2 regions of the Brenneria tiliae genome follow, and region 1 is predicted to be linked to the other one. Evidence: riboswitches for the same ligand, from Rfam matches in the RefSeq annotation. Region 1 holds a riboswitch; the other holds the start of a gene.
The links. A riboswitch is a leader RNA that binds a small molecule or an ion and turns the genes downstream of it on or off. The one in region 1 is predicted to bind cobalamin.
Positions count from the first base shown of each region.

Region 1 (7,636 bases):
GGCATCGGCGTGCGCCCCTCAATGCGGGTGATAATCAGACTCTGCGCCACCTGCGGCACGGTGTATTCCACCCCGAGCTGGGCGGCCGCCCCCAGAAACGCGCTGACGCCCGGCACCGAAACGAAGCCGATATCCTGTTGCGCCAGCGCCTCCCCCTGCTCGCGAATCGAACCATACAGCGAGAGATCGCCGGTTTGCAGCCGCACAACCAGCTTGCCGGCGCGCACGCCGTTCACCATCAGTTCGACGATTTCGCCCAGCGCCAGCGCGGCGCTGTCGTGGCATTCCGCCTGCGGCGAACAGTAGTCGAGCAATTCGGTATTAATCAGCGACCCGGCGTAGATCACCACGTCCGCCTGCTGCAACAGGCGATAGCCTTGCAGCGTAATCAATTCGCGGTCGCCGGGCCCGGCGCCCACGAACCACACCTTGCGGGCATCAAAGTTTTTGGCGTTGCTCACGTCAGGCGTGATTTCTGCCTGTTCAAGCATGGTTTGCCTCCTTGCGGCAAGAAATAAGATAGGTCGGGTTGGCCGGTTTAAAATAACGGCCGTCGCCCAGCGGCGTCAGCGCGGAAACCTGTAATTGCGTGCATTCCAGCGCGCTCACCGGCAGTTGCCCCAAATGCGCCAGCGCCTGATTGAGGTTATCCAGCAGGATAAAGGTCAGCACCAGACGGCCTCCGGGGCGCAGGTGCGCCAGCGCCCAGTCAATCAGCGCGGTGAGCCGGCCGCCGCTGCCGCCGATAAACACCGCGTCCGCCGTGACCTCCAGCGGCAGCGGCGCGTCGCCGGGGATAATCTCCACATTGCGGCAGCCGAAACGGCGGCAATTTTCCTCAATCAGCGCCAGCGCCGCCGCGTTGCGCTCAATCGCCGCGACCCGAAGCCGGGGAAAACGCCGCGCCGCCTCCAGCGCCACGCTGCCGGTTCCGGCGCCGACGTCAATCAGCAGCGCCGCCTCCTCCAGTTCCAGCCGTTCCAGCGCCAGTAAGCGCACCGGCTCTTTGGTCATCGGAACGCGCCGGCCGCGTAAAAATTCTTCATCTTTCATTGAGGATCACCACCACGTTCATGTCATAGCGTTGCGCCACCGCCTGCGGCTGCAGGCGGTGGATGCGCTCATCCGGCAGGGAGAGGTTCTCGCCGATAATCAGCGTGCGGACGAGCCGGCGTTGCAGGATGGCGTCGGCAATGGCGCGCGGCCCGATGCGTCCGTCGGTCACCATCGCCACCTTGTCATGCTGCAAAATCCAGTCGAAATCCGGCTCGCGGCCGTGGCTGCTGGTAAGGTAGAGATCGTTCATATCCAGCGCCGCGCGGGAACAGAGGTATTGCACCGCGCTGATGCCGGGCACCAGGCGCAGATCGGCCGCGGCGAAATGGGCGCACAGCAGCTTGCCGATGCCGTACAGCAGCGGATCGCCGGAGGCCAGCACCACCACCCGACGGTGCTTTTGCCCGTCGAGCCACGCCGCCAGCGCGGGCAGATCGGCGTCAAGCCGCCGGGTAACGCCGGCGAAAGCGGGAAACAGCGCCAGATGCCGGGCGCCGCCCACCAATACCTCGGCGCGCGCAATCTCCCGCTGCGCCTCCGGCGTCAGATGCGCCAGCGCGCCGGGCCCGATGCCCACCACCACGATCATCGCAGCGCCTCCAGAATGTCGGGCAGCGGGCGGTTGGTTCCCAACACGCTATTATCGAAAGCGAACAGCACGGCATCGACGCGCGGCGGCGAGGCGGAAAAACGCAGCATCTCGTCCACCCGCTGGCAAATCCGCTGCGCCAGACGCGGGTACACCGCCTGAAAGCCGCGCTCGGCGATCAGCTCCATCGCCGCCTCGGTGGTGTCGCACCGATTCACCGCCAGCAATAAATCATGCGGCGCGCCCATCAGGGCCAGATGGGCGATCAGAGTTTCCATGCGCCCGTCGGCGATATGGCTGTGGGTGTGAAAAATGCCGGCCGCTACCTTCACCAGCTTGCCGGGATGACCGATCAGCGTCACCTGGCGGAAGCCCAGCCGCACCGCTTCCTGCAACATGTAGCCGACAAAGTTGCTCATGGTCACCACCCGCTGCGCGTCGAGGCCCAGATGCTCGCGCACAAAGCGCTCGCCGTGGTTGCCGGGCACCAGAATGACCCGGTCCTCGCCGGCGGCGCGCTTCATTTCCAGCTCCAGCGCCAGCGAACGCTTCCAGCTCTCTTCCGACATCGGCGTGACGATACCGGTGGTGCCGATAATGGAAATGCCGCCGAGGATCCCCAGCCGCGCGTTATAGGTTTTTTTGGCCCGCTCTTCGCCTTCCGGGGCGAAAATCTCTACTTCCGCGCCGCGCGCCGGGCCGATCGCCTCGCGGACGCCGGCTTCGATGGTTTGCAGCGGGGTGCGGTTGATCGCCGGGCCGCCCACCGGGAGGCCGATGCCTTTGCGGGTCACGGTGCCGACGCCTGCGCCGCCGCGGATACGGATGTCGGCGTGCTCGCGCAGGGTCACCCGGGCAAAGATCAGCATGCCGTGGGTGGCGTCCACGTCGTCGCCGCCGTCCTTGCGGATCGCCGCCGTGGCGCATTGGCCTTCAATCAGCGGCTGCTCCACGTTGAGATAGAGCGTGACGCCGGAGGGGGTGACGATGGAGATCTGATCGATCACCTGCTGGCGCAGCGCCATCAGCGCCGCCACTTTCGCCGCGGCGGTGGCGCAGGAGCCGGTGGTGTAGCCTTTGCGGTACTGCCTGCCCTTGTGCCACACCGTATCCAGCTGCGCGCCGGAATTTTGCGGATGGTTTTTCACAGCGTCTCCCGGATAGGGTACAAAATGGCGTTGACGATCGCCGCCGCCACGTTGCTGCCCCCTTTGCGTCCCGCCGCGGCGATGCACGGCAGCCCGCTGCGCATCAGCGCTTCTTTCGACTCCGCCGCGCCGACGAATCCCACCGGCACGCCAATTACCGCCAGCGGCGACGCCTGGCGCTCCAGTAAGCGGAACAGCGCGGTCGGCGCGTTGCCGAAGACGAACAGCTTGTCGCCCGGCTCATCCAGCGCGATATCCACCGCCGCCATCGAGCGGGTGATGGTTTCCGCCTGCGCCCGCGCCACCACCCGGGGATCGCTGATAAAGCAGCGGCATTCGCAGCCCAGTCGCGCCAGCAGGGTTTTATTGATCCCCGACAGCGCCATGGTGGTATCGGTATAGAGCACGCAGCCGGCGCGCAGGCCGTCGGCGATGCGCGTCAGCACCTGCGGCGTAAACCACAGCACGTCCAGCCAGTCGAAATCCGCGGTGGTGTGGATCACCCGTTTGATCACCGCTTCCTGCGCCGCATCGGCGAAACGGTAGTCCGGACGCTCGCGGGCGATAATGTCGCCGATGATCGCCATGCTTTGCTGCTCAATCTGTTGCGGATGCCGCAGGTAAGTCATAAGCCGGTTCCTTGTTCTATGCCGTCCATGCGGCCGCCAGCAGAAGATGGACGCCGCTAAACAGCAGCAGCGCCAGCAACGAGGCGACCTGCATCAGCCGGATGCTGCGCGGGATATCATCCGGCGCGATCTCCCGGCGCGCATCGCCTATCCAGGGTTTCTCCACCCGCGCGCCGAAATAGTTATTGGGGCCGCCCAGCCGCACGCCCAGCGCTCCGGCCACGGTGGCTTCCGGCCAGGCGCAGTTGGGGCTGGCGTGCTGACGGCGATCGCGCCAGCCGATGCGCCACGCCTGGCGATAGTCGGCGCGCAGCAGCCAGGCGGCCACGCTCAGCAGCGGCCAGCTCAGCCGCGCCGGCAGCAGATTGGCCAGGTCGTCCATCCGGGCGGATACGTAGCCGATGGCGCGGTATTGGGCGTTTTTGTAGCCCACCATGGAGTCGAGGGTATTCACCGCCTTGTAGGCCATCGCCAGCGGCGCGCCGCCGAGCAGCAGGTAAAACAGCGGCGCGATCACTCCATCGACGCTGTTCTCCGCCACGGTTTCCACCGCGGCGCGGGTTATCTGCGGTTTTTCGAGCCGTGCGGTATCCCGCCCGACGATCCACGACAGCCGGCGGCGGCTTTCTTCCAGCGTGCCGTGGCGCAACGCCCCGTGCACCGCCAGCGCGGCGTCGCTCAGGCAGCGACCGGCCAGCAGGGTGTAAATCATCCACACCTGCGCCAGCCAGCCGAGCCACGGATGGAGCGCCGTCAGCAGCGCCAACACGCCCCAGCTCAGCGCGCCGGTCGTCCCTACCACCGCCAGCCACAGCACGCCGCCGCCGATCCTCAGCGCCCGTTCGCTGCGACAGCGGGCGCGAATGCCGCGATGCAGCCAGGAAATCAGCCGGCCGATCCAGCGCACCGGGTGCGGCCAATGGGGCGGGTCTCCCAGCCAGCAGTCGAGTAAAAAGGCGCAAAACCAGGCGCTCAGCGTCATAGCAGGCTCCTGGCGCGACCAAGCCAGCGGTTCAGCAATCCCGGCCGCTGGGCGAAATGCAGATGCAGATAGCTGGCGCAGGTCTGCTCGAGCTGGTAGCCGCCCTGCCACTGCTGGATCACCGCGCCGTCGCGCCATTTGACGCAGTCGAACGCCGGCGGCAGCGCGGTGGAAAAATCGGAGTAATGGAACTCGTGGCCGCGCAGCACCTCGCCGCGGGCGGCCAATAAGGTGTCGCGGCCGGCCTGCGCCTGGCAGTAGCCGAAGCGGGTAAGGCGTTTTCCCATGCGGCTTACGCCGGGCAGAATGCCCGCCATCGCGTGCCGCCGGCCGTCGGCGTCGATCAGTTCGTCGCCCAGATACATCAGTCCGCCGCACTCGGCGTACAGCGGGATCCGCATGCGGTGGGCATTCCGCAGGGCGGCATGCATCGGGGTATTGGCGGCCAGCCGCGCGGCGTGGATCTCCGGATAACCGCCGCCGATATAGATCATCTGGCAATCCGGGAGTTGGCGGTCGTGCAGCGGGCTAAAACGGCGCAGACGCACCCCGGCCTGCTCCAGCAGGTCGAGATTATCCTGATAGTAGAAGTTGAAGGCTTCGTCGTCCGCCAGCGCCAGCGTCAGACCGTCCGCCAACGCGGGGTCCGGCAACGCCGGCGGCTCCCCCGCCGGCAGGGCGGCGACGGCGCACAGCGCCAGCAGGCGGTCGAGATCGATGGTCTGCTCCACCTGCCGGGCCAGACGTTGCCAGCGCAGGTCGTCATGGGTCTGTTCCCGGGCGGGAATAAGGCCGAGGTGGCGGGACGGCAGCGCCACCTCCTCCATCACCGGCAGGCGGCCCAGCACCGGAATGGCGCAGTAGCGCTCGATGGCATGGCGCAGCAGCTCATAGTGCCCCGCCGAGTTAACGCGGTTAACAATCACGCCGGCGATATTCAGCGCCGGATCGAAACGGCAAAAGCCCATCACGGTGGCCGCCACCGAGGTGGACACCGCCTTGCCGTCCACCAGCAAAATCACCGGACAGCCCAGCTGTTTCGCCATCGCCGCGCTGCTGCAATAGTCGGGATCGGTGCCGTAGCCGTCGTACAGCCCCATCACCCCTTCGATTATCGCCACGTCCGCGCGGCGGATATGCTGCTTATACAGGCCGTTCAGCGTTGCCGCGGGGAGCATAAAGGCGTCAAGGTTGCGCGAAGTCACCCCGCACACGGCGCTGTGCCAGCCGCTGTCCAGATAGTCCGGCCCGATTTTAAACGGCTGTACGGCTAATCCGCGTTGCATCAGCGCCCGCAGGATCCCCAGCGTCACGGTGGTTTTGCCGCAGCCGCTGCCGGTGCCGGCAATAACAAACGCTTTTTTACCCGGCCCTTGGCTACCTGGCCCTTGTTTATCTGAACATGGCATATAAATCCCGACGTGCCGGCCGGGAAATACGCTGTCAACGGGACACGCGAACACGGCGCCGCCGCCGCGCGTATCGGATGACAACTCATTTCCCGCCGAAAGAGTTGAATCGCCGTTAACGCCGGTCGCTGCGGGCGTTATCGTCAGGTCGGTCTTCTGGCTCTGCGTCATCCTCCCCCGTTCCTTCCCGATCGTTCGATCAGTGGTATTAACGGGTTCGTCGGCATCACAGCAGCGGGGGCTGCGGAGGATTTACACCTCCTTCCCGGTCGTAATGGGTTATCATTGAACTAACTGGCGACGCGGCGGGTCCAATACCACAACTCCGGCGCGTCAACGGCTCTGATGCCCATCGCGACATTTACCTGACGGCGATAACTGTATTTTTGCTGTTTATCTTACTATTTAATACGTTACTCACTCAGTTCGGGCGCGAAAGCGCTTGCTGACCCGGCTGTTGGCTAAATTACGTGAATCATTAGCGCCAGATCATACTGAGTTTTCAATTCGATCTCTTGATGTGGTGCAAAAACAAAGAGGAAAATTGCAATGCAAAATATACGTGGCTTTGCTGCTCTCGACGCGAGCAGCCCGTTAGTTCCCCATCAGTTCGTGCGCCGCGATCCGCGGGACAACGATGTAACGATCGATATCGTCTACTGCGGCGTGTGCCATTCCGACATTCATATGGCGCGCAACGAGTGGAAAAACAGCCTGTATCCGGTGGTGCCCGGCCATGAAATCGTCGGCAAGGTGGTCAGCGTCGGCAAGCTGGTGGAAAACTTCAAAGAAGGCGACTGGGTGGGCGTCGGCTGTATGGTGGACTCCTGTCAAAGCTGCGACGCCTGTGACGACGGGCTGGAACAGTACTGCGTTGAAGGGCCGACCGGCACTTACGGCGGCGTCGATCGCCACGACGGCCTGCCGACCTTCGGCGGCTACTCGGAACGGATTGTGGTGTCCGACAAGTTCGTGCTCCGCATGTCCGACAAGCTGGATATGAAATCCGCCGCGCCGCTGCTGTGCGCCGGCATCACCACCTACTCGCCGCTGAAGCACTGGAACGTCGGGCCGGGGGACAAGGTGGCGGTCGTCGGTCTCGGCGGTCTGGGTCATATGGGGCTGAAGTTCGCCAAAGCGATGGGCGCGGACGTCACGCTATTCACCCGCTCGCCGGGCAAAGAGCAGGAAGCGCGCCGTCTGGGGGCCGACCACGTGGTGATCTCCACCGATGAGGCGCAGTTAAAAGAGGTCGCCAACCGCTTCGATATTATTCTGGATACGGTGCCGATGCAGCACGACCTTAACCCCTACCTGAGCACGCTGAAACGCGACGGGACGCTGATCCTGGTGGGTCTGATTGAACCCATTGAGCCGACGGTGCACAGCGGCGCGCTGGTGATGGCACGTAAGTCGATTGCCGGTTCGCTGATCGGCGGGATTGCGGAAACGCAGGAAATGCTGGACTTCTGCGCCGAGCACGGCATTACCTGCGACGTTGAAATGATCGATATACAGTCCATCAACACCGCCTATGAGCGTATGTTGAAAAGCGAAGTGCACTACCGCTTCGTTATCGATATCGCGTCGTTGAAAGCCAGCTTTTAACCCCTCGCCCGCCGCTCCGGCGCCGCGGGCAACCTAGCCGCCATTCCGTCGCTTATGGTACGCTGACATCCATAGTTATTGCAGGGATATCAGAGCGTAATGAGCGAACATGGCGGCAATGTGCTGGAGATGGCGTTAAAAACCGGCCTGGATGCCGGCGAGATTATTGACTTCAGCGCCAATATCAATCCGTTGGGGATGCCCGACACGCTGAA
Region 1 covers NZ_JAKPCB010000091.1:28,351-35,986, reverse strand. The annotation lists gene MFP24_RS05585 (cobalt-precorrin-4 methyltransferase) at 1-491, opposite strand, end outside; gene MFP24_RS05580 (decarboxylating cobalt-precorrin-6B (C(15))-methyltransferase) at 484-1,053, opposite strand; gene MFP24_RS05575 (cobalt-precorrin-7 (C(5))-methyltransferase) at 1,043-1,645, opposite strand; gene cbiD (cobalt-precorrin-5B (C(1))-methyltransferase CbiD) at 1,642-2,793, opposite strand; gene MFP24_RS05565 (cobalt-precorrin-8 methylmutase) at 2,790-3,422, opposite strand; gene cbiB (adenosylcobinamide-phosphate synthase CbiB) at 3,439-4,404, opposite strand; gene MFP24_RS05555 (cobyrinic acid a,c-diamide synthase CobB) at 4,401-5,813, opposite strand; cobalamin riboswitch at 5,946-6,123, opposite strand; gene MFP24_RS05550 (NAD(P)-dependent alcohol dehydrogenase) at 6,363-7,421, shown strand; gene cobD (threonine-phosphate decarboxylase CobD) at 7,521-7,636, shown strand, end outside.

Region 2 (7,636 bases), on a different contig from region 1:
GACCAATGTTCGCGTGCCGAACTGGATGACGGCGATGTTCGACGGCCTGGATAACGATCCCGATACGCGCAAAATGGTCGGCGCCGCCATTGCCATGGATATGGTGAAAATCCTCAGTCGTGAAGGGGTAAAAGACTTCCACTTCTACACCCTCAACCGTGCTGAATTGAGCTACGCGATTTGCCATACTCTGGGCGTGCGCCCTGACGTAGCCTGATAGGCACCGCCTGAAACCCCGCCGCCGCGGGGTTTTCGATCTTATCGCTCAAGGTTCTCCGTCTCTTCCATCAAATCGCCGGATAAAACCGCCCTCTGTTTCTGCGGCATTCAACGCCGGGTTTTTTCATCAGCATATTGGCGAATTCTCTATTCCCCTAGCGGAGGAATACGATATTGTCTGCGTATTGATCTGCTTTCCGGCATTCATTACAAATATGGCGTTAGCCGGGAGACACAAAATGCTATCAACGCCAAATTGCTTGAATACGCCCGTTAACTCGTTATAGCGTGACAGGTGGCTGAAAGCGCAGGCTGATAAACATGGACTCGACCTATTAATAGTAAAGATGTTGTTTTACTTAGGTAGAAATAAATAGATACGCACGGTGGGATATATTATTCATTTTGGCTATTGATAGCAAATGCCTATCGTTGCTATTCTATCCATCGTCACTTGCTATCACAATAAGGAGAATAATAAATGAATATTCGGGATCTGGAGTATCTGGTGGCGTTGGCAGAACATCGTCATTTCCGGCGCGCCGCGGATTCTTGCCACGTTAGTCAGCCAACGCTCAGTGGACAAATCCGTAAGCTGGAAGATGAATTAGGCGTTATGCTGCTGGAGCGGACCAGTAGAAAGGTGCTGTTTACTCAGGCGGGTTTATTGCTGGTTGAACAGGCGCGCACCGTATTACGTGAAGTCAAGGTGTTGAAAGAGATGGCCAGCCAGCAGGGTGAAACCATGTCAGGGCCGCTGCATATCGGCCTGATCCCGACGGTGGGACCTTACCTGCTGCCGCAAATCATTCCCATGCTGCACCGCACTTTCCCCAAGCTTGAAATGTATCTGCATGAAGCACAGACCCATCAGCTGCTGGCGCAGTTGGACAGCGGCAAGCTGGATTGCGCCATCTTGGCGTTGGTGAAAGAGTCTGAAGCCTTTATCGAAGTCCCCCTGTTTGACGAACCGATGAAACTGGCGATTTATCAGGGGCATCCCTGGGCCAACCGCGAGCGGGTGGCGATGGCCGACCTGTCCGGCGAGAAATTGCTGATGCTGGAAGACGGACACTGCCTGCGCGATCAGGCGTTGGGGTTCTGTTTTCAGGCCGGAGCGGACGAGGACACGCATTTTCGCGCCACCAGCCTGGAAACGCTGCGCAATATGGTGGCGGCGGGCAGCGGCATCACGTTATTGCCGGCGCTGGCGGTGCCCCATGAACGTGAGCGTGACGGCGTCTGCTATCTGCCCTGCTACAAACCGGAGCCGAAGCGCACCATCGCTCTGATTTACCGCCCCGGCTCGCCGCTGCGCGGGCGCTATGAGCAACTGGCCGATACCATCCGCGAGCATATGCAAATCTATATGGATGCCGCGTCAGAACAGGCGGTTTAACCCATTTAGCGCGGCAACCCGGTAGGCTTCCGCCATGGTTGGGTAATTGAAGGTGGTATTAATGAAGTATTCGATAGTATTACCTTCACCTTTCTGTTCCATTATCGCCTGCCCGATATGAATAATCTCGGCCGCGCGCTCGCCGAAACAGTGAATGCCCAGAATCTGTTTCGTCTCGCGGTGGAATAAGATCTTCAGGCTTCCCACGTTCATGCCGACAATCTGCGCGCGCGCCAGATGTTTGAACTGCGCCCGCCCCACTTCATAGGGGACTTTCATCGCCGTGAGCTGCTGCTCGGTTTTCCCCACGGAGCTGATTTCAGGAATGGTGTAAATTCCGGTGGGAATATCTTCGATCAGATGGGCGTTGGCATCGCCTTTGATGATGGCCTGTGCGGCAAGGCGGCCCTGATCGTAAGCCGCGGAAGCCAGACTGGGGTAGCCAATCACGTCGCCGACGGCGTAAATATGCGCCAGCCCGGTCTGATACAGGCTGTTGACGTTAAGTTGTCCGCGGCTGTCGGTACTCAGGCCGATCTGTTCCAGACCGAGCGTTTCGGTATTGCCGGTGCGGCCGTTGGCGTACAGCAGACAGTCAGCCTTCATCTTTTTACCGGACTTGAGGTTGACGATAACGCCGTCTTCCACCCCCTCGATGCTTTCAAACTCTTCGTTATGGCGGATCACCACGCCGTTATTCCAGAAGTGGTAGGACAGGGCATCCGACATCTCCTGATCGAGGAAGGCCAGCAGGCGATCGCGGGTATTGATCAGATCAACCTTGACGTTAAGGCCGCGAAAAATGGACGCGTACTCGCAGCCAATCACCCCGGCGCCGTAGATAATCACATGTCTGGGTTCGTGGTCGAGCTGCAGAATGGAGTCGCTGTCGTAGATGCGGGGGTGGTCAAAGTCGACCGTTGCGGGGTGGTAGGGGCGTGAGCCGCTGGCAATGATGATATTGGCCGCGGTCAGCGTGTCGTGGGTATTGTCCGGATAATGCACCGCAAGGGTATGGGCGTCGATAAACCGGGCCTCGCCGGAGAACAACGCGCACTGGTTACGTTCATAAAACCCCTGGCGCATCTGGGTTTGCTGGCCGATTACGCTATCGGCGTGGCGCAGGATATCGGAAAAGGAGGAACTGATAACGCGGGCGTTATCGCTGTAGAGCGGGTTCTGGTTAAATTCAATAATACGGCTGACGGCATGACGCAGCGCTTTGGAAGGGATGGTTCCCCAATGGGTGCAGCCGCCGCCGACATTATAGTGCCGTTCAATCACCGCTATTTTGGCGCCCTGTTTGGACAATCCCATGGCGGCGCCTTCACCCCCCGGGCCGGAACCGATAACGATGGCGTCATAATCGAATTGCTGTTGTAGGGTCATAATCGGATAACCTGTTTGTACAAAACAATAACGTGATTGTAACATTTCCCGTGCGGGATCCCAATCATCCTGGTATTTATTGTGGAAACCTATTATCACATTTTTAATATGGCAAAGTTTGTCGCGCTATGTTGACAATAAAGTTTGCTATAGTGCCTTTCTGGAAAGGAGAGCAGATGGTTTGGGCAGGATAATGGGTGTCAGAGCACAACAAAAAGAACGGACGCGTCGTTCCCTTATTGAGGCGGCGTTCAGCCAGTTAAGCGCCGAGCGCAGTTTTGCCAGCCTGAGTTTACGTGAAGTCGCCCGGGAAGCCGGTATTGCGCCGACATCTTTCTACCGCCACTTCCGTGATGTGGATGAGCTGGGGCTGACGATGGTGGATGAAAGCGGGCTAATGTTGCGCCAGCTGATGCGCCAGGCGCGGCAGCGGATTGCCAAAAGCGGCAGCGTAATCAAAACCTCCGTCTCGACCTTTATGGAATTTATCGGCAATAACCCAAATGCTTTCAGATTGTTACTACGTGAGCGCTCAGGGACTTCCGCTGCTTTCCGTGCCGCGGTCGCGCGTGAGATTCAGCATTTTATCGCCGAACTGGCGGATTATCTGGAAGTCGAAAATCATATCCCGCGCAGTTTTGCGGAAGCGCAGTCGGAAGCGATGGTGACCATCGTTTTCAGTGCCGGAGCGGAAGCGCTGGATGTCGGACCGGAACAGCGAAGACAGCTGGAAGAGCGCCTGGTATTGCAACTGCGCATGATTTCCAAAGGCGCCTATTACTGGTACCGCAAAGAGCAGGACAATCGCTCGGGCGCAGCGTAAATTTTAGATATATACAGGTATTGAGAAGAGAAAAGGCATGACAGAACAATCCTATCATCGGGAAAAAGGTACGCTGCTCCTGGCGCTGGCCGCGGGCCTATCGGTTAACGGCTCATTCGCCGCGTTGTTTAGCGCCATCGTCCCCTTTTCGATATTCCCTCTGCTTGCGCTGATTTTATCCGTCTATTGCCTGCACCAGCGCTATATGAACCACAGCATGTCCGAGGGCACGCCTCTGCTGGCGGCGGCCTGTTTTCTGCTGGGGTTGCTGCTTTACAGCGCCATTGTCCGCGTTGAGTACCCCGCCATCGGCTCAAACTTCGTGCCCTCGATTCTCTGCGTGGTATTGGTATTCTGGATCGGCCTGAAGCTGAAAGCCCGAAAATCCGTCAAAGAGAGCGATACTCCCGAGGCATAATGCCGGTGCGGCATCGAGCTACCGACGCCGCTCCAACAGCACGCCGCACTCCATATGATGGGTGTAGGGAAACTGGTCAAACAGCGCCAGCCGGCTGATTTGATGCGTTTCCGTCAGCGTTTGCAGATTATGACACAGCGTTTCCGGATTGCAGGAAATGTAAAGAATACGCGGATAAGCCTGCACCAGCCTGACCGTTTCCTCGTCCAGCCCGCTGCGCGGGGGATCGACGAAAATGGTTTCGCAGCGATAGCCCGTCAGGTCGATGCCCTGTAAGCGCTTGAATTGACGCACGCCGTTGATGGCCTGGGTAAACTCTTCCGCCGCCATACGAATAATCTGTACGTTATCAATATGATTGGCCGCAATATTGTATTGCGCGGCCGCCACCGAGGGCTTGGCGATTTCCGTCGCCAGCACGCGATCGAAATTGCGCGCCAGCGCCAGTGAGAAGTTGCCGTTGCCGCAGTACAGCTCCAGCAAATCCCCGGTTGAATCTTGCGTTGCGTCCAGCGCCCACTCCAGCATATGGATATTCACCGCCGCGTTGGGCTGGGTGAAGCTGTTTTCAACCTGACGGTAAATCATCTCGCGCCCGGCGACGGGCAGGCGTTCGTCAACGTAATCCCGTTCCAGGCAAATCTTGGTTTTGGTCGCCCGGCCAATCAGCTGCAGCGCAAACCCCTGCGCGCGCAACGCATCGCGCAGGGCGACGGCATGCCGCCGCCATTCTTCATCCAGCGGACGGTGATAGAGCAGGGAAACCACCGCCTCGCCGCTCAGCGTCGACAGGTAGTCAATCTGGAACAGTTTGCGCCGCAGGACAGGGTTGGGGCGCAGCGCCTCGATTAATGCCGGCATCAGCCGGTTTATCAGTTCACTGGCCGCGGGAAAGCTATCGACGCGAATACGCTGTTTGGTCTGCTGATCAAACATAATGTGATAGATATCGTCACCGTCGTGCCAGATGCGAAATTCGGCGCGCATGCGGTAATGCTGAACGGGCGAGCGGAACACCACAGGCTCCGGCGCCCCGAACGGCGCCATCATCCCGCGCAGGCGTTCTGTTTTTTGGGCGAGTTGATCGTCGTACCGATCAATGGGCAGGCATTCTGGCGTCATGGTTTTCTCGTCTGAACGGCATCTAAAAGAACGTTATTGGCCGGGAATTGTAGGGAATCCGGCCGGGATGTCCAGTTTTGTCGCGCGATCGCCCGGCAATGGAAATGGAAGTCTAGACATCTGCGTAAGGCGATCGTAGCATGATTGTCCGGCCTCGCAGCATGAGTTAAAAGGGAATCCAGTGCAAATCTGGAGCTGACGCGCAGCGGTAAGGGTAGTCCGGGCGATAGCATATATGCAGACACTGTCATTAATGATGGGAAGTCATCGTCCTTTGTTGTTACGAATAAGCTGTTACGAATAGCAGTCGAGAATAAAAGTAACAACGGCCCCAAGCCCGAAGACCTGCCGGTATAACGTCGCAACGACCATGATCATCGCGTGCTATTCATCATGGTAATGCGGCATCCTTATATATGGTTTGGATGCTCGACTCATGCTTAATAAAACCATGCTGCTGACGGCGCTCTCTGTCACGGCTTTTTCCGCCTGGGCGCAAGACAATAATTCACCGCAAGAGAATGCCGATGAACTGGTCGTTACGGCGAACCGGTTCCCTCAACCCGTTTCCTCCGTTCTCGCGCCAATCGATATCGTTACCCGTGACGATATCGAGCGTTGGCAGGCGAAAAGCCTGACTGACGTAATGCGTCGTCTGCCGGGGGTGGATATCGCGCAAAATGGGGGGCGCGGGCAGTCAAGTTCAATGTTTATCCGCGGAACCAACTCAAGCCATGTACTTGTCTTGATTGATGGTATTCGCATGTCTTCTCCGGGGGTTACCGGCAGTGTGGATTTCAATCAGATTCCGATGTCGTTGATCCAGCGTATCGAGTATATCCGCGGACCTCGCTCAGCCGTTTATGGTTCCGACGCCATCGGGGGAGTCATCAACATTATTACCGAACAGGGCCAGGACGGCGCAAGGTTAAACGCGGGCTATGGTTCACATGCTTACCAGAACTATGACGGCGCCGTGCGCGGGCACGTGGGCGACGATACTATCGTCAGCGTGGCGGGAAGTTATGAAGCGACCCATGGATTCAATGTCTATCCTTCTTCGCCGTCGACAATTGATAGGGATAACGACGGCTATCGCAGCAAATCCTTCTGGGGCATGCTTGAGCAGCGTTTTTCCGAGAACGCCTCCGGCTTTTTCCGTGCTTATGGCTATGATAACAACACGGATTATGACCTCGCCTCCGCCTATCCGGGTAATGATAAGCGTTATTTGAATACGCGAAATTATGATGCCGGATTGAAATTTAACGAAGGAATATATTCCAGTCAGTTAACCGCCAGTTATCAAACGTACGACGATCTGAATTTCAATGATGTAATCGGGAAATATAACGGCACGATTACGCAGATTGAACAGCGTAGCCTGCAGTGGGGTAACGTGTTCAATCTCGGAAACGGCAGCCTGGGCGTCGGGGCCGACTGGCGCAATGAACGGGCTCAACCGGGTGGCACATCCGCATATACGCGAGCCCAGAGTCGCGATAACACAGGTGTATATCTTACTACTCAGCAACAGTTTGGTTCCGTAACGCTGGAAGGCTCGGTTCGGGGCGATGACAATCAACAGTATGGCCGACACGGTACCTGGCAGACGGGCGCGGCATGGGAATTTATTGAAGGCTATCGGGTTATCGGTTCTTACGGCACGGCGTTTAAAGCGCCAACGTTTGACAAGATATATGACACGGCGTACTCGCAAGGAAACGCCAATTTATCGCCTGAAGAAAGCAAACAGTGGGAAATTGGGCTGGAGGGGCTGAGCGGTCCTGTGAACTGGCGCGTTTCCGGATATCGTAATGAAGTTGATAATCTCATCAACTATCGCTCCATCAGCGCGACAACGGGCACATACGACAATATTGGCAAGGCGGTGATGACGGGAGCGGAATTTACCGCTGCCTACGATACAGGGTGGTTGTCGCATAGCGTCACTCTGGAATATTTGGACGCCAAGGATAAAACCACCAACAAAGCGTTGGCCCGACGGGCTCACAAGAAGGCGAAATACGAGCTTTCCACTACGCTGGACAAGGTAAATTGGTCTCTGACATGGATATATCAAGGTTCGCGTCCTGATACCAATTATGATGTTTTCCCCGCTCAACCCATAACGCTGGGGGGGTATAGTACGTGGGATCTCGCCGCCTCATATCCCGTCACCTCTCAGCTAACGGTTCGTGGTAGAATCGCCAACCTGTTTGATAAAGATTATGAGACGGCATATGGCTACCGTACGGCAGGGCGA
Region 2 covers NZ_JAKPCB010000092.1:169,237-176,872, forward strand. The annotation lists gene metF (methylenetetrahydrofolate reductase) at 1-217, shown strand, start outside; partial or broken gene MFP24_RS06930 (glutathione peroxidase) at 378-529, opposite strand; gene oxyR (DNA-binding transcriptional regulator OxyR) at 701-1,618, shown strand; gene sthA (Si-specific NAD(P)(+) transhydrogenase) at 1,601-3,007, opposite strand; gene fabR (HTH-type transcriptional repressor FabR) at 3,198-3,830, shown strand; gene MFP24_RS06950 (YijD family membrane protein) at 3,868-4,248, shown strand; gene trmA (tRNA (uridine(54)-C5)-methyltransferase TrmA) at 4,267-5,370, opposite strand; cobalamin riboswitch at 5,503-5,737, shown strand; gene btuB (TonB-dependent vitamin B12 receptor BtuB) at 5,807-7,636, shown strand, end outside; gene murI (glutamate racemase) at 7,614-7,636, shown strand, end outside.
Region 2: it holds a riboswitch for cobalamin, as region 1 does, so the genes downstream of both, btuB (TonB-dependent vitamin B12 receptor BtuB) here and MFP24_RS05555 (cobyrinic acid a,c-diamide synthase CobB) in region 1, are expected to answer to the same signal.